DNA from 4 places in the Paenibacillus sp. JT22N1 genome. Region 4 is predicted to be linked to each of the others. Evidence: riboswitches for the same ligand, from Rfam matches in the RefSeq annotation. Region 4 holds a riboswitch; each other region holds the start of a gene.
The links. A riboswitch is a leader RNA that binds a small molecule or an ion and turns the genes downstream of it on or off. The one in region 4 is predicted to bind cyclic di-AMP.
Positions count from the first base shown of each region.

Region 1 (5,140 bases), on a different contig from region 4:
AAGCTCGTCAACACAATGACTTTGCAATCCGGGTAAAGTTGCAGCAGCTTCCTTGTCGTTTCGATACCGTCCATGCCTTCCATGACCAAATCCATGAGTACGACATCCGGTCGATATTCCTGTGCAAGCCGAATGCCATCCTGACCATTGCTGGCTTCCCCGACCACTTCAATACCATCCTCTGTCCCTAGAACGGCTGCAAGTCCGATCCTGACCATTTCGTGGTCATCGACAAGCAAAACCTTAATCAACGCGTCGTCCATTTGCTTCTCCTCTCGTTAGAAAACTATTCTTTGCCCTGCTATCTATTGTTAAAGGTTAATTTTCCAGAACATATTCAGTAGTAGCGAGTATAGGCACACGAATCTCAATACGCGTACCTCGATCAGGCGCCGTTATGATATCCACTGAGCCGCCGATTTCATTAACCCGCTCCTTCATGGACACTATACCATACGATGTAAGCTTCTTAGCATCTAATTCAAAACCAACCCCGTCATCGCGTATCGCAAGACGAACACCGTCAGGACGATGCAGCAGCTTCACTTCCAGCTTGTTCGCCTTTGAATGACGCAGAGCATTAGAAAGCGCCTCTTGTACAATACGGAATAAATGGTCCTCAATCCCCTTATTCAAGCGGATATCCTCGTCCATATCCCAAGTAATCGCCATGGGCACTTTAGCCGCAAGCTCCTTCAGAAGCTCGACAAGTCCTTCGGACAGTCGTTTCCCTTCCAGATGAATAGGTCTTAAATGCAGAAGCAAGGCTCTCATTTCCGATTGGGCGACAGAAGCCATCTCCTCGATGAGATGAATTTGCCGTTTAGCCTTCTCGAAATCTTTATCCAAGGTCCGCCCTACTGCCGTTGCCGTCATCGATATCGCAAATAATTGCTGGCTCACCGCATCATGAAGCTCTCGTGCCAATCGCTGTCTTTCTTCAATCACGGCAGATAGCTTTGCTTTCTCTGCAAGCTCCGCATTATCATTCGATAAGCGCTGTAGGGAAGTAACCTGCTCTTCCCACCGCTTCATAATACGGCCTAACTGATCACCCAGGCGTCCGATTTCATCTTCACCGTGTTGGAAGCCGCCGCGGGCAAACGTCCCTTTTTCGAGCAAAATCATCGTTTCCATCATCGGCTCAAGCCTTCGAGTAATTCGGTTGCTATTCCAGAAGCCATACACAGCGCCAATGCCGCCTATAACCAGAATCGCCATAAATGTAAATTTAACGCCCTCTTGCCAGCTCGTAAATGGCACAATTAGATTGCGTGAATTCAAAAAATAAATGATCGCGCCAAACACAACGAAACTAAAGATGATCGATTCACTCATGCTGCGCCATATCATATTCGTTAATCGTCGTTTATAGCCATCCAATTGGTGATGAACCTCCTCGAGATTTTACGCGTGCCTAAGCGCACATTCTCACAATACTTTGATCTTGATATCTCCTACGATGTAAGAAAGCACAAGTTTCACGCGGTGATCGCAAAGCTCATAGTTAGGGGACTGCCAGATCAGCTTGTTCATAACCCCTGACTCACGCTCATTTGCAACTTGAATCTGCCCAAACGAGATGGAAGCCGTCACAGCGACACCGATATCCTCCGGCACTTTTATATCTACATCTCCTACAACGCCTTGCAGGATGACCGTGGTTTCCTTTTGCTCCAAAATCGCAAGTGAAAGATCAATGTAGGTTTCTCCAATAATGTACCAAGTGGAACTGTTGCGTAAAATCCAAGGCTCACGGCCTAAACGGACGCTATCCACCAATTTCTGCTTTTGCATATACGTGTCGTCTTTGTGTACTTGCTTAGATCGTATGAAAAACAAACCTAGCGAAATTAAAACAATAGAGAACACAATGGTAATGTGATCCCCGAATAAAATCACTGCCCCTACGCCGATCAGTACATAACCTTTGCGTTCTTTGCGTGAACGGACCCGATGAATGCCTAGCAAGATGAGGATAATGGCAAGAATGGGGAAAAAGCCTATCGTATGATCTAGAAGCAAAAAAAGACCGGCTCCAATCAGCACTAGTGCTGTATTGCGGTTACGGTTGCTTTTAGTTTCTTCTCCCATCGCTGCACCTCCTCTGGCTGACTTTTAATTAGTTCATATAGATTCTTAGCATACCATAAGAATGGACGACCTCCAAGATGCAAATCCTTGCGCGGCAAGGCTTCCGCATGAGTCATGGAGGTCAAAGGCCCATCTGCGCCTACTTATTAGGCGCTGGTGGGATAACACGCGGCTATTTCTTGCCGCGCGGGTCGGTGTCATCGCTGGAGCGATGCTGCTGCCACTCCTGCTGGAACTTGCCGCGCAGCGCGCGCAGTTCCTGTTGAAGGTTGCCGCCGGCTTCCTTCAGCGTCTCTTGCGACAGGCGGCCCGCTTCGCGGAGCCCCTGCAGCGCTTCCCGGCCGAGCTCGCGGCCGGTCACTTCCAGCTCGCGCCAAGTGTCGCGAGCCTCTTTCTCGTGCAGCCCGCTGCTCGGCGGCTGCCCCCCCTCGGCTGCGTGCCCTGCACGCAGCCCGCGCAGTTCATCCGCGAGCGCCAGGCACACGTCCTGGCTGCTCGCGTACTGCGCGCGGTAGTGCTCGCAAGCGGCTTCCTCGCGCTGCTTCTCTTGCAGCGCTAGCCGCGCGAGCTCTTCATCGCCGGCGCGCATCGCCAACTCGGCTTGCTCGCCGCGCAGCTGAGCCATCTCCTCCGCGTTCACACTGTGGCTTCGCAGCTCAATTGTTCGCTGCAGTGCCTCCTGATAGCGCTGTTCCAGCTTCTCAATCACGCTGTTCCCCCGTTCATGGTGATCATGTTTGCCGGTCGTTTCTTGCCATGCAGCTTCTGCCATCTTGCCAATGCGATCCAATATACTCATGTTGTCACACCCCCAATTTCTTATGATTTAAAATTCATTTCTTTTCTTCAATAAATGAATACCATACACCACTAAACATGCTGCGAACGCAATCGCTATGAAGCCCGATAGTTTAATGGTCAATATCAAGCCGCCCGAACCGGCGATAAACCATCCAATTTTCTTCCCATTCTTAATGCCTACATAACCTAACCCAAGCATAGCTGCCGGGAATAAAAACCCCATTAAATGAACATGACCACCCAGCTGATGCAGACAAATAAGTAAACCTGCCGTGATCAAAACTAGTGCCAACCCTTTCGATCGATCCATACTCATATTGCTTACCGCCCTTCACGTATTCTTCATGCTTCTATCGTAACGGAAATGGAAATATGTCAAAACGGACTCGCGACTGTTTTTGTACCTAGACCTAAGTCCAGTACGCACTACGACCTCCATCCATATTTTGGTCGTTGTCCCACCGAGCCTCGAATGCTAAACTATTTGAAGCCGAGTCCGGTGCACAGACAAAGTGCCGGTACGGGGGACGATTTACATGGGGTGAATATTTGCTCTTCATCGGAGCAGACTAGGGAGAACCTTCTTCCCGAACCCGTCAACTAACCTCGAAGGCTCATGAAGGAGGATTACCAATTGCATACAATTACTAAAGGGTTAACTAGCCTTGCTGTGTCTTTAACAGTGTTGGCAGGAGGCTTTCTTTCCCCATTTACGGCGAATGCCGCTGAGATGGATGTGAAAGTTCAAGTCAATGATGAACTGGTTCAATTTCCGGATGCTCAGCCTTTTCTGGATGACAATCATGCTACCCAAGTACCGATTCGTTTCGTAACGGAAAAGCTAGGTTATGACGTGAAGTGGCAAAAAGAAGGCGATGAGATCAAAGTCACGCTAAATAACAACAAACATTCGATCACCTTAGTATCGGGGCAAAAAGAAGCTGAAATCGATAGCAATCGTGTCGAGATGGACACACATGTGGAATTCCAAAATGGACGCGTTTACGTGCCTCTTCGTTTTCTAAGCAAAGCATCCGATATTCCCGTTCAGTGGGATGCTAGCAGCAAATTAGCTATTCTAAGTAAAGATGGCAACAAGCATGCGCCAGATTATGAATTGTTTCAATCCACGGCCTATTCAGCAGATCCATCTGAGAATGGCGGCTACGGAGCTTTTGATTATATGGGTAATCCATTAGGTATTGGAACCGTTGCTGTAGATCCCACAGTGATTCCTCTAGGATCTAAGCTCTATATAGAAGGTTATAATTTCAACGGCTTACCTGCAGGCGGCATGTATGCTTACGCAACAGATACAGGCGGTGCAATCAAAGGCAAGCGTCTTGATATCTTTATCCCAGGATCCAAGCAATCTTTGATGAAGTTTGGTATCCAAACCATTAAAGTGTACAAACTATCCAATTAAACGGCTCCAAACAAAAAAGCTGGTTTCTGAGATTTATTTCTCAAGAAATCAGCTTTTTTTATTTTAAGGTGGAAAAACCAGAAAAGCTGCTCTCCCATCATATAGTGATGAGAAGAGCAGCCTGCAGTTACTTAAACTTGATTTTTGGGGATACCATTTAAACTTGGGACGTAATCAGGTGCCTCGTTGCTCGATAGCGTTTGAGCTTCTTCCATGAAATTAGCGTTATTCTGCTGATTGTTTTTCTTATCTGCTTTGTTATCTTCGCGGTCATGCTTGGGATCGGCGTCATTTTTGGGCATAGCATTCACCTCCATTGTCTCATAGTTAGTATGAGAAGGTGGCTTGCATTTTATCCCAGTTATCTGGAATTGGCGTTGCTCTTTATATGACTGAACTACCCTCGAGGGTTTTAGTTTTTCTTGCCGCCATATGCTCCATTAGGAATGCAACATACGTTTCGTCCCGAACTAACCAAGCTGCATAATCCCTTTTGACATAACGTTCCGCCTCTTCGAAAGTAGAAAAGTGTTGGTTGGATTCGACCCCATCCACATCGACTTCCCACCTGCCTTCAGAAGGAAAAATAAACACTTGTTGTTCATTTCTATTCTCATAAAGTGATCCATAAACAGAATTTTTCGTGTTAAATGTATTTTTATTCGCATCAGCGCGAATGGGCTCCATCGGAAATGGCTTCGCTACATACCATAGATAGGCTTCTTCTGTCATAGAGCAACCGGAAGCTTTCGCATGGCCTCCTCCTCCATAAAGACCCGCAATTTCCGAGACGTCGATGTGATCGTGAATCGTTCGAAA
Region 1 covers NZ_JCAUAW010000010.1:295,407-300,546, forward strand. The annotation lists gene AC58UU_RS20540 (response regulator) at 1-263, opposite strand, end outside; gene AC58UU_RS20545 (sensor histidine kinase) at 319-1,383, opposite strand; gene liaF (cell wall-active antibiotics response protein LiaF) at 1,432-2,094, opposite strand; gene AC58UU_RS20555 (PspA/IM30 family protein) at 2,267-2,893, opposite strand; gene AC58UU_RS20560 (LiaF transmembrane domain-containing protein) at 2,921-3,211, opposite strand; cyclic di-AMP (ydaO/yuaA leader) riboswitch at 3,374-3,525, shown strand; gene AC58UU_RS20565 (stalk domain-containing protein) at 3,530-4,321, shown strand; gene AC58UU_RS20570 (hypothetical protein) at 4,453-4,623, opposite strand; gene AC58UU_RS20575 (DHH family phosphoesterase) at 4,706-5,140, opposite strand, start outside.
Region 1: another riboswitch for cyclic di-AMP. It lies ahead of AC58UU_RS20565 (stalk domain-containing protein); the one in region 4 lies ahead of AC58UU_RS21640 (CAP domain-containing protein).

Region 2 (5,140 bases), on a different contig from region 4:
ATCTTCTAAAGGGGGGCTTCGACTTGTACCATAAAACTCTGCCATACCGGATTTTCAACATTTGCAACTATGTGTTCTTGGCTGTCATCGCCTTCTTATGCATTCTTCCGCTCATTCATACGCTCGCGGTTTCCTTCAGTGGCCGTGGGCCGGCGAATGCCAACCTGGTAGGATTGATCCCGATCGACTTTACGCTGGATGCATATAAGAAGACACTAACCAACGAAAACTTTCTTCATTCGCTTTGGGTATCCGTGCAACGGACGGTGATCGGCACGCTCATTACGATGATCGTTACTTTTTTGACCGCCTACCCGCTCTCGAAGGACTCGACTGTGATGCGGAGTCGCACTTGGTATTCGTGGTTTTTTGTAGTGACCCTGCTCTTTGGCGGGGGGTTGGTTCCTACCTATATCGTCATCCAAAAGCTCGGGCTGATGAACTCCCTTTGGGCGCTTATACTTCCGGGAGCCATCGATGTTTGGCTGATCGTGCTGCTGCTCAACTTCTTCCGAAGCATCCCGAAAGCGCTTGAAGAAGCGGCGTTAATTGATGGTGCGGGGCAGTTTAAAATTTTGATGCTTGTCTACATTCCGCTATCCCTACCGTCTATCGCCACACTCTCGCTGTTCAAAATGGTCGGTCACTGGAATTCTTGGTTCGACGGGCTAATCTATTTGAATAACATTCAAGATTATCCGCTGGCCACCTTCCTTCAGACGATCTTGATTCAACTCGATTCGACGCAGCTGTCTTCACTTGGACGGGAAATGGAGAACATATCAAATAACACAGTGAAGGCTGCACAAATCTTCATCGGTGCTCTGCCGATTCTCATCGTGTATCCGTTCCTGCAGAAATATTTCGTTAAAGGCATGGTTGTGGGGTCTATCAAGGAGTAAATGGCAGGAGAGATAAGGATTATGTCACCTCTTATGATTCGTCGTTACCAATTGAACTATTGTTTCCCGTTAACGCAATGAGAGTCAGTTTTATGTTAAAATGGTCTCATTTAAAAAAGACTGCCAAACTTGGGAATGGTGAAAATATGACAAGAAACGAATTGAGCAAAATAATTGAACGGCGTGAAGAAGGGCGAGCCAAACAAGATCAAGCGATCTTAAGTGAGGTTCGCGAGCAGTTATTAGAATTGCTATCCGATTACCCGGATGATGCAGAAATCAACTACCAAACCGGGATAGTGCATGACAACTCCGGCCTTGGACGTGAGGCTATTCCACATTATGAGCGGGCTCTTAAGTTAGGCCTATCTGGTTCTGACCTAGAAAGATGCCTAATGGGTCTGGGGAGTACATACCGCTACTGGGGGTACTACCAAAAAGCAGTTGAGACGTTGCGCAGAGGCGTGAGAGAATTTCCAGAGAATCGGGCAATTCAAGTGTTTCTCGCCATGGCTCTGTACAATAGCCAAAACTACAAAGAAAGTGTTGAACTGTTGATCACCAATTTAATGGAAACTACCTCAGACGAAAAACTTCATTATTTTAAACGCGGGATATTGGCTTACAACGAAGACCTTGATGAAACTGCTGGAAAAACATAACATTATTGTATAGAGTGATAGACCACTTACTAATGCAATACTAAAAAGCAGCTTCTTCACAGAGGCTGCTTTTTAGTATTGTTTTTTGAAGGACTTCCATAACATACATTCAAAAAGTTGGTTATGACGGGCTTAATGTAGAAGGTAGAAGTAGCAACCAACCGAAAAATATATAGAAACCTTCAACGAAGCTCATATAATACTACTTCTGATGTACTCTCTGAGACAAGGATACGGACCACCAAAAATATGAGCCATAGTTACGATAAATTTGTGATGTTCCTCCCAAATTTTTGGGGAAATGCCGACGCGATTGGCTAGTAATTGTTGAACCGCTAATTCACTTTCCGAACTTAGTTGGTTTAGCAAGTCATTGTTTTGTCCGACCGTTTTGCTTATTTCCAATAAAGCCTGTGTTTCGACACCTGATGGCCGATACGCCAAATTCGAAAATTGAATGTCAAACTCCTCCAGCCGTCGCTTTAAGTGAAGAATCTCATCTTGACGCTGTACAGAAGTGTTTGATCTTTTCAATTGAAAAAGCTTCTTCACCTCTTTGGTAACTCTCTTAATAAACATGTCTAATTCCTCCTTTTTTCTCTTGAACGAAAAAAGGAAGCGAGGGAATATAGTCCTAAAATATAAAGGACCCTTTTAATATTTCTATCATTTTCTTTCTACGCTGACGAAGTTAGCTGACGGATTCGGGTTGAAAGTTAACCCTAACACTTAAAAAGTGTACTCACCCCAGAAAACTTGGTTCCCCCGCTTCTTTAATCTAAAGAATTAAGCGTAGTATGATTCATTCTTATTTTATCAATTTACCCCAATACATAATTAGAAACAATAGTAATATTTACTTATATTTTTTATGTCATCAGTCTTGTACCTAGTAACGGAGCATGGATGTCATGTTATTTTATTTCATACCAAATGAACACTTGATTAACACAACAAAGTAAGCTTACATGACATGTAAATTTTAATTGCTCAATTGCCAAGGATAAGGTAAAACTATACTATTAGACATTTTTAACATAACTGATTGTGAAGGTGGATGAGATTGTGATTGTTCAAGTGGACAATGAGGTAGTTGCAAGGGAATATGTACACGTCGTATACGAAACCGTAGTCAAACGTAATCCTTATGAGTATGAGTTCCATCAAGCTGTGAAGGAGATTTTAGAGTCGCTGATCCCGGTTCTCTCAAAGCATCCGAAGTATATGAAATCAGGTATTCTTGAGCGGATCGTGGAACCAGAGCGCTTAATCACTTTCCGCGTGCCATGGGTAGATGACCAAGGGATTACGCAAGTTAATCGTGGTTTTCGTGTTCAATTTAACAGTGCGATTGGGCCGTACAAGGGTGGATTGCGTTTTCATCCCTCCGTTAATGCGAGCATTATTAAATTTCTTGGATTTGAACAAACGTTCAAAAACTCCCTTACAGGCCAGCCCATCGGCGGCGGTAAAGGCGGCTCCGATTTCGATCCTAAAGGAAAGTCCGATAATGAAATCATGCGCTTTACCCAAAGTTTCATGACAGAGCTCTATAAATATATGGGTCAAGATACCGACGTTCCGGCAGGAGACATTGGCGTAGGTGCACGCGAAATTGGTTACATGTTCGGTCAGTACAAGAGAATTCGCGGTGCTTACGAGGCTGGTGTACTGACAGGAAAAGGGATCATCTATGGAGGCAGCTTGGGACGTACCGAAGCGACTGGGTATGGATGTGTTTACTTTGTGAATGAAATGCTGCAATCCAAGGGCCTTAGCTTCGAGGGCAGCACCGTAGTAGTTTCCGGCTCCGGCAACGTGGCCATATATTCCATGCAAAAGGCGATACAATTAGGCGCCAAGGTCGTTGCTTGCAGCGACTCCAATGGCTATATCTATGATAAAAAAGGGATCTGCCTAGACACGATTCGACGGTTGAAGGAAGTTGAGAGAAAGAGAATCAGCGAGTATGTAAAGGAGCATCCGACAGCAACCTATCATGAGGGTTGTCACGACATATGGTCCGTTCCATGCGAAATTGCGCTTCCTAGCGCAACACAGAACGAGATTAATGAGGATGCGGCGAAGATCCTTGTAAGCAACGGAGTAATAGCGGTGGGGGAAGGCGCGAATATGCCATCTACCTTGGAAGCGATTGATGTATTCCTGCAGGCAGGTGTGCTATTTGGACCGGCCAAGGCAGCGAATGCAGGCGGCGTTGCAGTATCAGCGCTAGAAATGTCTCAAAACAGCATGAGGTACTCATGGCAATTCCATGAGGTAGACGATAAGCTCCATGCGATTATGAAAAATATTTACAAAAGCGCTGTCCAAGCGGCAGAGGAATACGGGCATCCGGGCAACCTTGTTGTAGGCGCCAATATTGCAGGCTTTACAAAAGTGGCCGACGCCATGATTGCTCAAGGTATTGTTTAAGGAAAACAGCAATTATCTAGAAAATTCGATTATGACAAGCGTCTATGCTCCGGTTCATTTCATCGGAATAAAGACGTTTGTTTTTTTTCATTACGATAAGACGACATTCTTTATTTCTTTCAAAGTGCAGCCTCTGTTCGTGGAGTGGAAAGTGGTCGGACATTGGGGGAGAGGATCCTTTATGCTGGTGCAAAACCTAGGTACAGTCATTATTATTTGTGCATCCTGCCTGTTACTTGAATGAACAAAAAAAGGAGATGCCATGAGGCAAGCTCCTTTCGCGACATAAAAGTGTAACTAAGCATCAGCAGCACAACGGAAACCTATATTTCCCGCAGAACTGTCAGGTGTATTCTTACTCCGTGCCGCCACACGATATCGATTGCAATAGGAGGCATGGCACAAGTACGAACCTCCCCTTAGAACCCTGTTGTCTCCAGATGGAGGGCCAATGGGGTTATCCTTTGCGCCATTGATATGATAGGTAGGGCTAAACCAATCCGAGCACCATTCCCACACATTACCAGCTACATTGTAAAGGCCATATCCGTTTGGTTCAAAAGATCTGGCAGGCGCCGTGCCCGCATATCCATCGCTAGCATGATTTTTCTCTGGGAACTTTCCTTGCCAAATATTGCACATATGCCGTCCGTCTGGCTTCAATATATCACCCCAAGGGTATCTCTTCTGCACCAGTCCGCCTCGGGCAGCAAACTCCCATTCAGCCTCTGTTAATAGTCTTTTCCCAGCCCATCGGCAATACGCAACTGCATCATTCCAGGATACATGGATGACCGGATGGTCCATCCGATCTTGGATCCCTGAATCAGGGCCTTCGGGGTGAAGCCAGTCAGTACCATGTACCACCCACCACCATGGTGTTTGTTGGGCCGAATTTTTCACTTGCAACGTAGTTGCTTCAGAAACAAAAAGATGAAAAACATAGGACCACCCAAAGGTTTCAGCTTCTGTTTGAAAGCCTGTATCCTCAACAAATCTCTTGAATTCTTCATTCGTTACCGTCGTAGCATCGATGTAAAATGGGTTAACAGAAATTTCTCTGACAGGCCCCTCGCCATCAGATGGGAATCCTTCTTGATCGTCGGTCCCCATTAAAAACTTCCCACCTGGTATATAAAT
Region 2 covers NZ_JCAUAW010000012.1:144,494-149,633, forward strand. The annotation lists gene AC58UU_RS23095 (ABC transporter permease) at 1-9, shown strand, start outside; gene AC58UU_RS23100 (carbohydrate ABC transporter permease) at 24-902, shown strand; gene AC58UU_RS23105 (tetratricopeptide repeat protein) at 995-1,564, shown strand; gene AC58UU_RS23110 (hypothetical protein) at 1,757-2,143, opposite strand; cyclic di-AMP (ydaO/yuaA leader) riboswitch at 2,231-2,367, opposite strand; gene gdhA (NADP-specific glutamate dehydrogenase) at 2,630-4,000, shown strand; gene AC58UU_RS23120 (hypothetical protein) at 3,993-4,244, shown strand; gene AC58UU_RS23125 (formylglycine-generating enzyme family protein) at 4,298-5,140, opposite strand, start outside.
Region 2: another riboswitch for cyclic di-AMP. It lies ahead of AC58UU_RS23110 (hypothetical protein); the one in region 4 lies ahead of AC58UU_RS21640 (CAP domain-containing protein).

Region 3 (5,140 bases), on a different contig from region 4:
CGGGATGGCTTTACCGATCCCAAAATCACAACGAGTGCGAACGTACGCAGCTTCATTGGGTTAGACGCTTCCCATCAGTTTGTCATGGGGACACTCTCCGCAGCTACGATGGCGGATATGGCCCAAGTTCTTCTAAAGCTAGGTTTAACGGATGCGATGAATATGGATGGTGGTGCAAGTTCATCTCTGTATGCGAACGGCTCCATGCTGCGAAGTCCGGGTCGGGCGCTGAGCAATGCACTTGTGGTGGAACGTCTAGATCATCCACAAATCCAATTAGAGGTAAATGGACAATTCGTAAATGAGTTCCGAGGGTATTTATTGCAAGAAACAAGTATGGTACCCTTTCGGGGCATTCTAGAAAGAGTCGGTGCCAAATTCGAATGGAACGGGACAACCCGTACCTTAACTGTTCATCATGGTTCTACTAATCTTGCGCTTCGGCCGGATCATTCCGTGATGACTGTGAATGGGCAATCGGTCGTACTCCCTGAAGCACCTACCATACTAGATGGTCATATTTATATGCCCTTACGAGCTATTATTGAATCCTTAGGCGGACAGATCCAGTGGGATCCACAGCTTTATCGGGTCTCACTTCGCTTTTAGTGCACGCGATTCATTCGTACGATTCGGTAATACAGTTGGCTGCTCACCTCTTTCTCCACTTCCAAATAACCTTCCACATGCACATAATCACCCAATATAAAGGTGGATGCATCGGCAGACGCGGAGTGTGTCAGAAAGAGGAGAGCGGCTTTTTCATTTCCAACCACGAACCCCGTTTGCTCATTCACTTGAAACTTATCTAGAACTTTCCCATGGTGAGACCTAGCAATATGATGAAAGCGCCAAGACTGATCCTCTTTTATTAGAAAATAAAGTACGCGATTTCTCTGATTATTACTGAATTCCCTTGTCACACCAATCATGCAAACCTTCTCGCCGATACTAAGATACTCATCAACAACAAAGGATTTCAATCGCAAGCGATGCACATTTTTCTGCTGAATATAGGCTTCCATCTCTTCAATTGTCCTTTGATCCTTCGCATCCTGTTTCGTTGCGTAAAAGACTTCTTTTATAAACGTATCCGTCTGTAGACTTCTTGCCCCTTTGAAATGATTATACGTAAGAAAAAATCGATCAATGACTCCCCGAATCTCTTCTGGTATGGCAGGACCTTTTTCCACGATATACATGCTATTTGCATTATTCGAATGTCTTTTTTTATAAAACCAACTTTTCCAGACACTTAATTGCATGCGTTCGTGTCACCTGCTTTCTTCCAAACATTTCTTCATTATAGGCTAAAAACCATAAAATTTCGATAAAAATCGCAATATTTCGCGTAAAAAAAGAACATCTGCCTTCTATGCTTTCATTCGAAAGATTCATAGAAAACAAATGTTCGATGATTTAATCCTTTTTCATCACATGGCTTATTTACAGAACTCTTTTGGCTCCCACATATCTAGATCCCCAGTATGAACTGGCGAGACTATCTATCCTTACGCCTCTAGACGTTGTCGACGAAATGAATTGATCATTTCCCAGATAAATACCAACATGATTTACACTGCCTGAAGCAAAAAACACAAGATCTCCAGCCTTCAAGTCCATAACCCTGGTTCCTGCTTCATCGTACATTTGGACTGAAGTTCTGGGTAGATCAATACCTTTAGCTTCGTACAGATAGCGCACAAATCCGGAGCAATCAAACCCACTGGGTGTTGTGCCTCCCCAAACGTATGGCGTCCCCATGAACGTATTTGCTGTTTGCACGATTTGAGCAGACACGGATGGTTTAGCTACCGCTGCTACCTTTGGAGCTGGTGCTGGTGGCGGTGCAATCCAGGCTGGTTTGTGCGACTTGCCATCGACATTCACAATCGCGATACGATTCGCTTCATTCCACTCAATCGGAGAACCGAATGTTTCAGTGATGAAACGAAAGGGTACATACGTATTACCTTGATAAAGCGTTGGACTGCTTTCCAGACTAATCTTCTTGCTGTTCACAATCGCTTGCTTCTCGTCGGTTGTCAGTTGAATCGTCTGCTGCTTGTTCTTCAACGTGACCACGATGTCGCTTTCTTGCTTCGCCCAGCCTACTTGATAACCCAATTTCTCAGAGAGTACTCGCAGAGGAACTTGCAGCGTTCCTGCGTTGTCAATAAATGGCTGTACTTCTGGGAACTGAATCAACTCATCGTTGACCTGGACTTTCACAGTGGATGTAGATGATGCGGCTTGAACCGAGGGAGCTGAAAACAGAGATACTGCCGCACAAACAAGTGCGCATGAACAAATAAAGCTTTTGGTAAAAAGTTTCAAAAATTGTTCCTCCTTGAAGCCTCCGAGGTTAGTTGACGGGTTCGGGAAGAGGTTTCCCTAGCGCGCTCAGTTTATTAAACAGCTGAGCATTCATTCACCCCAAGTAAAGAAGTCCCCCGTACCAGAGCTTTTGCTGCTCCGAGATTCGGCATTTTTTGTCTATTTTAGACTAGCATAGTTAGTCTATTAGTTTCAAGTATTGTATAGTGGTAATAGTTTCCATGGTATAGTCTCTCGTATTAATTGCTTATCGTTTCAACTTCGGCAGCGAGTACATATTTGATCTTCTTGATTTTGGTGTAAACCGTTGTCGTACGATGTTTGTCTGCCGTGGAAATGACCAACTGAATTTGTTGGTTCTCGTTCAAGTCCTTGATTTTGATATGCTTCACCTTCATGTATTCTGCGCTGATTTGATCGATAAGCGTGGACATGTCCCCTTCAGGACTGAATATAATATTGATCGCCAAGTCCTTCTCCCTCAGCTTTTGTGGGCCAAGCAGCTTGATAAAGATCGGAAACAGATTGATTGCGAAAATAATAAGAATAACAGCTATAGTCGCTTCTTGATAAAATCCTGCTCCCGTTGCGATACCAAGAGCGGAAGCCGCCCATACCAATGCCGCGGTCGTAAGTCCCGAAATAATTTCATTACCTCGTCTTAAAATAACGCCAGCCCCAATAAAGCCTACCCCGCTAATGATTTGAGCCGCTAGCCTCATAGGATCCATATTCGTATATCCAGGGATGGAGTACTTTTGAACAGCTCCTATCGATACAATAGTGATTAAGCAGCTCGCCACCGAAATCACCATACTTGTTTTCATACCCAATGGTTTATGCTTGAGTTGACGGTCAATCCCGATCAACAGACCTAATAACAGCGCCATCCCTAGTTTCTCCAAAACAAGAAGACTCATTTCATGTCCCCATTCCTAAGATAAAATGAAAGGTAAAGCCCCGGAAACCGGGGCTTTTCGCATAGAAATTTTTCACTTGGAATCCTGCGTTTGCAACAAATCTTTTAATCTTCCAGGGAAGTCCGTAATAATACCCGAAACCCCAAGCCTAGTTAGATGCAGCAGATCATTTACTTCATTTGCCGTATAAGGGTAGACATAAAGCCCGCTCTCTGTCGCCTTTAGCATATCCTCGGCATCCAACATTTGAAAGTAAGGATGCAGCGAGTACACCTCCACATCAAAACTGCGCGCGTATGCGGTAGGATCAAGCAATTTGGATTGATACAAAAGACCGATCTTGGCTTCCGATTCCATTTGTTTGATCCTTCTGACACACTTATGGTCGAAAGATGAAACGATGACATTATTCAAACGGTTACGTCTGCGCAGAAATTCAACTATCTTATGCTCCATTCTGCCATCATAGGAGTATTTGATTTCCACGTTAATCATGATGGAATCGGGTACTAGATCAAAGACTTCGTCCAAAGTAGGCACGGTCTCTCCTTTGAACTCATCGCCAAACCAAAGACCCGCATCATAGGTTTTGATTTCCGATAAGCTTTTCTCCGCTATCAGGCCTTTCCCGTTTGTAGTCCGATTTAACGTCATATCATGGCACACGACGATTTCCTCGTCAGCGGTCAAATGAACGTCAAGCTCAATCCCTTCGCATCCCTGGCTTAACCCAAGCCTGAAGGCAGCGAGCGTATTTTCTGGGGCCATTCCTTTGGCCCCACGATGTGCAATAATCATTGGTTTATTACTAAGCATTCCTGTTTCCTTTCCGGCTAGTGAACTCAAGCCTTTTCATATCATTATTTGACTGTTTTGTTGTAAGTTTGAATCTTCGAAGTGATCTCTTTTTCCGCTGCATCCAATGCTTCCTTCGGAGTCTTCTTGTTGTTGAGCACTTCTTCGATCGCCCCTTCAACAATTTGTCTTGCTTCAGGGAATACACCCATTACCGCGCCCTGCGTTGCTGTGTTCAACTTCGTTTGGTGCAGTTGATCAATCGCTGTCTGGAACTGAGGGAATTTTTTCAGGTTTTCCTTTACAATGTCTTCGTCATAGGCTTTTTTGGTAATCGGGAAGTACCCCGTATTGACGTGCCAGTAAGCCTGCTCCTTAGGTGTAGTCAAAAATTTGATGAAATCCCAAGTGGATTTTTGCTCATCATCTGGGCGGTTATTCATGACCCATAAGCTGGCTCCGCCGACAATAACACCGCCTTCTTTCGCATCTGCCGGCTTCGGCAAGAAGCTGGTCCCCACTTCGAATTTGCCGCTGGCGCTGTCAACAAGCCCCTTAAGCGCCGCTGTGGATTCCAGAATCATACCGACCTGACCTGCGGAAAATGCTTTTTTGGAATCGTCTGTTTTGCGTCCCAGATTGTTAGCCGCTTTGGTGTCGATAAGATCCTTCCACCAAGTCAGTACCTTCACACCTGGCTCCGTGTTCACCTGCGATTGGGTTGCATTAGAGGTGCGACCATTTCCGTTATTTACGTATTCAGCGCCTTGATTGGCAAAGAGCTGCTCCATGAACCAGCCATAAATCGCAAAATTTGCCCCGGTAGCTTTACCAGATTTGGTAATGGCATCTGCAGCAACTTTCAATTCCTCAAATGTTTTTGGAGGTTTCGCAGGATCAAGACCGGCTGCTTTAAACAAATCTTTATTATAGTAAAGGACCGGATTCGACGTGTTGAACGGCATCGAGTAAAGTTTGCCACCTAACGTATAGTAACCGGCGATGTTCGGCTCCAGCTGTGACAAATCCCATTTATCCGCATCAATGAAGTTTTGCATCGGTGTAATGGCTTTGGAATCAATCATGAA
Region 3 covers NZ_JCAUAW010000024.1:78,426-83,565, forward strand. The annotation lists gene AC58UU_RS33120 (stalk domain-containing protein) at 1-609, shown strand, start outside; gene AC58UU_RS33125 (hypothetical protein) at 606-1,265, opposite strand; gene AC58UU_RS33130 (C40 family peptidase) at 1,447-2,337, opposite strand; cyclic di-AMP (ydaO/yuaA leader) riboswitch at 2,340-2,498, opposite strand; gene AC58UU_RS33135 (MgtC/SapB family protein) at 2,577-3,257, opposite strand; gene AC58UU_RS33140 (glycerophosphodiester phosphodiesterase) at 3,330-4,073, opposite strand; gene AC58UU_RS33145 (ABC transporter substrate-binding protein) at 4,118-5,140, opposite strand, start outside.
Region 3: another riboswitch for cyclic di-AMP. It lies ahead of AC58UU_RS33130 (C40 family peptidase); the one in region 4 lies ahead of AC58UU_RS21640 (CAP domain-containing protein).

Region 4 (5,140 bases):
CGTCCGGCCAATTTCGGCAACCGGCATTCGTGCGTTTTCATGCAGCAATGATAGTATTTTACTATCGATTCCGTCCAAAGTGATTCCTCCTTCATTTTATATGCTCAGATCGTATTTTTAACTTTAATATGAAGGACAGCGGTTATTATTAACATGTTTTATGTATGTAAATTATAACTCTAACTTTATACAATGTCATTATAAGATAATTTGAAGGAGTGGATAACAAATGATCACGACAAAATCACTTACCCTCGACACCTCTCTCACCATTGGCAGCGTCGAGCTTCGTAACCGGTTAATCATGGCGCCTATGCAGCAATACAAAGGTTCGCCGGAAGGTTATGCGACAGAGCATCATGTTCAGCATTACGCTAGAAGGGCGAATGCAGTCGGATTAATTATCGTGGAGTCGACGGCTGTGTCCAATAACGGCAGACTGGTACCTAACGACATTGGCATTTATTCGGATCGACACACCGACGCGCTAAAAAGAGTAACTGATGCCGTTCACACCCAACATACACCGATATTCGTTCAATTGTCTCATGGGGGAAGAAAGTCGGATCCGGAAGTAACGAAGCGGCTCATTGCGCCTAGTGCGATTCCTTATGACGACTCGTACGGAAAGCCTGCGGAATTGTCTGTCTCCGAGATTGAGTCCCTCATTGAGGATTACCGATTGGCTGCCCGACGCAGCATCGAGGCGGGTTTTGATGGAATTGAGGTACATGCAGCTCACGGATTTTTGATTCACCAGTTCTTGTCGCCGATTTCCAATCTCCGCAACGACGCGTATGGTGGATCGCCTCTAGGCAGGGCGAAATTTTTGCAAGACACACTTGCCGCAATCCGCTCCGAAACCGGCCGTAATTATCCGGTTATCGTGCGGATCTCCTCGACAGATTACGTCGATGGCGGCCTAAATCCACAGGATCTTGCGCTGATGCTCAAACCACTCGCCGCGGACAATCTTCTTGACGCGATTGACGTATCATCTGGCGGCCTGCTGCCCATCCAGCCAACGGATACACATCCAGGCTACCAACTGCCTGACGCAGCCGTCATTAAGCAGCATTTAGACGTTCCAGTCATCGCCGTCGGCAAAATCTATACCCGCAGCTTTGCGGACCGCATCATCGGGGACGGGCTAGCGGATGCCGTAGCAATAGGGCGACCGCTGCTGGAGGACCCCGATTTCGCGCTGAAAATGATTGGCCGAATGGACTTTTTTTAACAAGCCCATTTAATAGAAAAGAGGAGCTGCTGAGAAGCAAGCTCCTTTACTAACGTTGCATGCTATCTCAATCAAGAATACTCATAATTTGCTTTTTGTGGTGATCATCGTGCTCAGTAAATTCTTGAATTATGTATACCAGTGAATATGGCGTACCTGTTCTAGGACAATTTGACACACCGTTTGCTGATACTTCTAACAGTAATTCCTCTGATTTCATGCTCTTTAATATATCGATCAGTTTCATTCTGTCGCTTGAGAATTCTTGAAGAAGTTGATCTTTCGAAATACCCGAATTTGCGTATTGATATGCTTTACTGTTGAATGAGTTGAAATCGGGAAACTCCATTCCTTTGCCCTCCCTGATGGAAGGAATGACAACATTCATTAAATGAAGATCCCAATTTCTAAGATGTGCGATGATTCCGGCTATCGATGCTTTTCCTACTGTAATTGGGCTGTGCCAATCTTTATCACTTAGTTGATGCAAAATATTTGTCCATTTACAAAACTGTTCGTATTCACTAATTGTGCTGCTGCGTAAATCCATGAGATCACCTCTTAGTCATAATGGATAGATCATAGCACACATCTACGAACTAGAACACACATTCGCACTATTGCTCACCTGTTAATGGAAACATTCATTTACCATTACATAAAAAATGATCAGACAGCCATGGCCATCTGCTCATTTTAGTATTCAACTATAGTTCTCAGATGAACATCTATTTTGGTCTTCACTCAATAGATTGCGTTTGCCCCAGAGTTCTGCCTTTTCTGAATCGCGTGCATTCCCATGATCACCGCGACAAGTTCGTAAGTATCCAAATTTTCGCATTGATTCTTCAGAAGAAAAGCGCCTGAAGAAAACCATCCGTTTACTTGTTCGAAACGGGCAACAAGCGCGCCGGATTCATCAGATATCTCATATTCTTTTGAAAATACTGGGGATATAATCTCGTAGTTACCCCGCCCTTTGGTTTCATATGTGAATTTTTTGGTGAAAAACGCAATTCTGCTTCTCAACACACCTAATTGTCCACCATCTGCACCCGTAACCTCCCATTTGCTTGAGAAGATCGGAAAACTTCCTTTGCACAACAGTTGGCCATTCTGCCCATACACCTCGATCGCAGATCCAAAAGAGCTTTTCAAATCAAGATGACCGACGGTTTCTTCCTGTTCACCTAGAATCTCAGTAACACCGGTATTAAAAAAATTATCCCGAAAATATAGATTCATTCACTCGCCTCCCTTTGATATTTATACGATGCAGAGGATGTAGAGTTACACATATTCCCAGTTATTTTCCAAATATCGTTCGGTCATTCCCTTTTGTGATCAATTGACTTCAATATGTTCGAGATGATTGTTCCCCATCCAAGACTGAGGATAGCATAGTGTTTTATTAGCAAAATAAAGCGCAGTTGCACGCCTTGCAACAAAAAAACCAGCAACAAAAAGTTGCTGGTTTTTCTTGAAATATTCTGCAGACATACGTTAGTGCGTTAATTGCTAATGAATTCCTGTACCCATTCGCCGTTAAAATAGGCAACACCAATTTGGGTGAAGTTGGGGCTAAGAATGTTTTGACGATGACCCGTGCTGTTCATCCAAGCTTCCATGACAGCTTCAGGCGTTTGTTGACCTTTTGCAATGTTTTCACCTGCGTATGAATAGCGAATGCCGTATGTGCTCATCATATCAAAAGGCGACCCATAAGTCGGCGAGGTATGATCGAAATAACCATTGTTGTACATATCCTTCGCTTTGTCCAAAGCCATGGCGGTAAGTGCGCTATTGCTGGTTAATGGACGCAATCCAGCCTTTGATCGTTCTTGGTTAACTAAGTTAACGACTTGGTTAGCAAAAGTTGTTTGAGATGGCGCAGTCGTAACTGGCGTTTTAGTACCAGCATTTGTGTTCGTGCTGCCAGGAATGTTGAGGCTCATACCAGACCAAATCACGTTCGGATTGGCAACTTGAGGGTTTGCCTTAATAAGCGAAGATAGGCTTATGCCATACTTCTGGGATATTAACCACATTGTATCATTACCTGATACCGTATGGGTTGCTGGTGCGGCCATTGCCGCACTCGAACCTACGAGAACGCTCAAACCTATTGCGCCGGTAACCACAAGCTTTTTGTAACGTTTCAAAATAAACCTCTCCTTTTGCGGCCTGCGAGGTTAGCTGTCGGATTCGGATCAAAGAGTAATCACCCGGCCGCTGACGCGGCTTCACCCCAAATAATGGGTCCCCCGTGCTTCACATGAAGCTTCGGCCTTCTGAGTTATTTGATCCATATGGATCTCACAAATTGTAACATGTGAAATCATAGAGAACATGACTCAAAATTTTCCAGAAATATTTTGCAAGCGGTATCAGCCGTCACTTCTTGACCAAAATATTAACTAAGAAAATATCTCAATTCCTTGAAATTCCGTTGAAAACCACATTCAATCCCAAATTCGTGGCCGATCGATTCCAGCCGTTCGCATATAATCTAGCAGTTGCCCGGTGTGAACGGATTCGTGGTATGCGATCCTCATTAACATATCTCCTAAAGTTCGAACATACCCTACGTCACTTCGATTAATTTTAATATTTGACAAATCCTCAGGGGTGAACGTTTTAACGGTATTCAAGAATTGTTCTCTGTACACTTGTGCGAATATCAGTTCATCTTCCACCGAAGAAAATTCCCGATTGTCAAAAGGAGAATCGTATGAAGATAGACTTCCTCTGTTCAGTATTGCAAGATGATAATAATGCTCGCCGTCCAATATGTGCCGGATCATTTCTTTAATGTTTAAGGCTTGTGCATCAGGCCTCCAATCCAGCATAGTTAGAGGAATAACGTTCCAAACTTTAATACTTCTACGTCGGACTTCTTCCAAGTTCAATATAACAAGATCTGTTCCGTTAATGATTAACACTCCTTTAAACTTCTCAATAATTCATGCCTAGTTGTTTTATAATTGTCTGTATTTCCTTACGAACAAATATACAGTACATTTGTTCGTATGTAAATAATCCCTCATTTAATTAGTCTGCCAGGCTTTATGATAGTGGCGTTCCTAAGCTTCGGTACAAGTAAGTGGTATAAGTTCCCGATAAGCAATCCTATAAATAAGTACATCAAACCTCCAAAAATGCCATAAATAACTGCACCCACGATCGCACTAAGGAAGCCAAAAATAACTTGATCCTTATATTTAGCTGGTGAAGTAGGCGGATCTGTTAGCATAAAAAGAGCAAAGAAAAGAGAAGCATTGATAAAAGGTGATCGAAGTGCGTCAGTGGCGTCTCCGACATCAATAATCCCCATAATAAATAATAAGATGAAATACGTTCCTAGAAATGAAAAAACTTGTGGGAATTTGTTCACCCGGTTCGTCACAATGTATCCGCCAATTAATAGAAACACGACTGTCCATGTGGGAAGATCCCCGAATGCGCCCCACCAGCTTTGTCCTGTTCGAAAGAATAGGATGGACAGAAGCAGTCCGAAAGCCGCTGGATTGAAGATTGGTTTTTTCTTATGAACAAGTAAATGTTTGGACAAAATAGCGATAATGGAAGTTGCAGCAACAATATACCATGAGGAAGTTGTGCTTAAGATTAAAGCAATGATTAACCCTGTTATCACTGCACCATCCGGCATCATTCGCTTCTTTTTGGCAATGCGGGAACAAAGGATATCCACGGCTGTAGAAATTCCGACGGCAATAATGCCATTATAAATGCCCGTGAAATCTAATGACCATATGGCGGCAATTATTAGAAAGGCAACCATGGAAACTACGACATATCCCTTTGGTGTTTTAATCCATTGGTTAGCTGTCATTATAATTACCCCCTACACTATAAATTTGTAAATCGGATGTAATCAAGATT
Region 4 covers NZ_JCAUAW010000011.1:176,645-181,784, reverse strand. The annotation lists gene AC58UU_RS21660 (Lrp/AsnC family transcriptional regulator) at 1-78, opposite strand, end outside; gene AC58UU_RS21655 (oxidoreductase) at 230-1,237, shown strand; gene AC58UU_RS21650 (DinB family protein) at 1,305-1,787, opposite strand; gene AC58UU_RS21645 (LURP-one-related/scramblase family protein) at 1,982-2,482, opposite strand; gene AC58UU_RS21640 (CAP domain-containing protein) at 2,749-3,399, opposite strand; cyclic di-AMP (ydaO/yuaA leader) riboswitch at 3,404-3,536, opposite strand; gene AC58UU_RS21635 (DinB family protein) at 3,700-4,170, opposite strand; gene AC58UU_RS21630 (RnfABCDGE type electron transport complex subunit D) at 4,281-5,090, opposite strand; gene AC58UU_RS21625 (FAD:protein FMN transferase) at 5,080-5,140, opposite strand, start outside.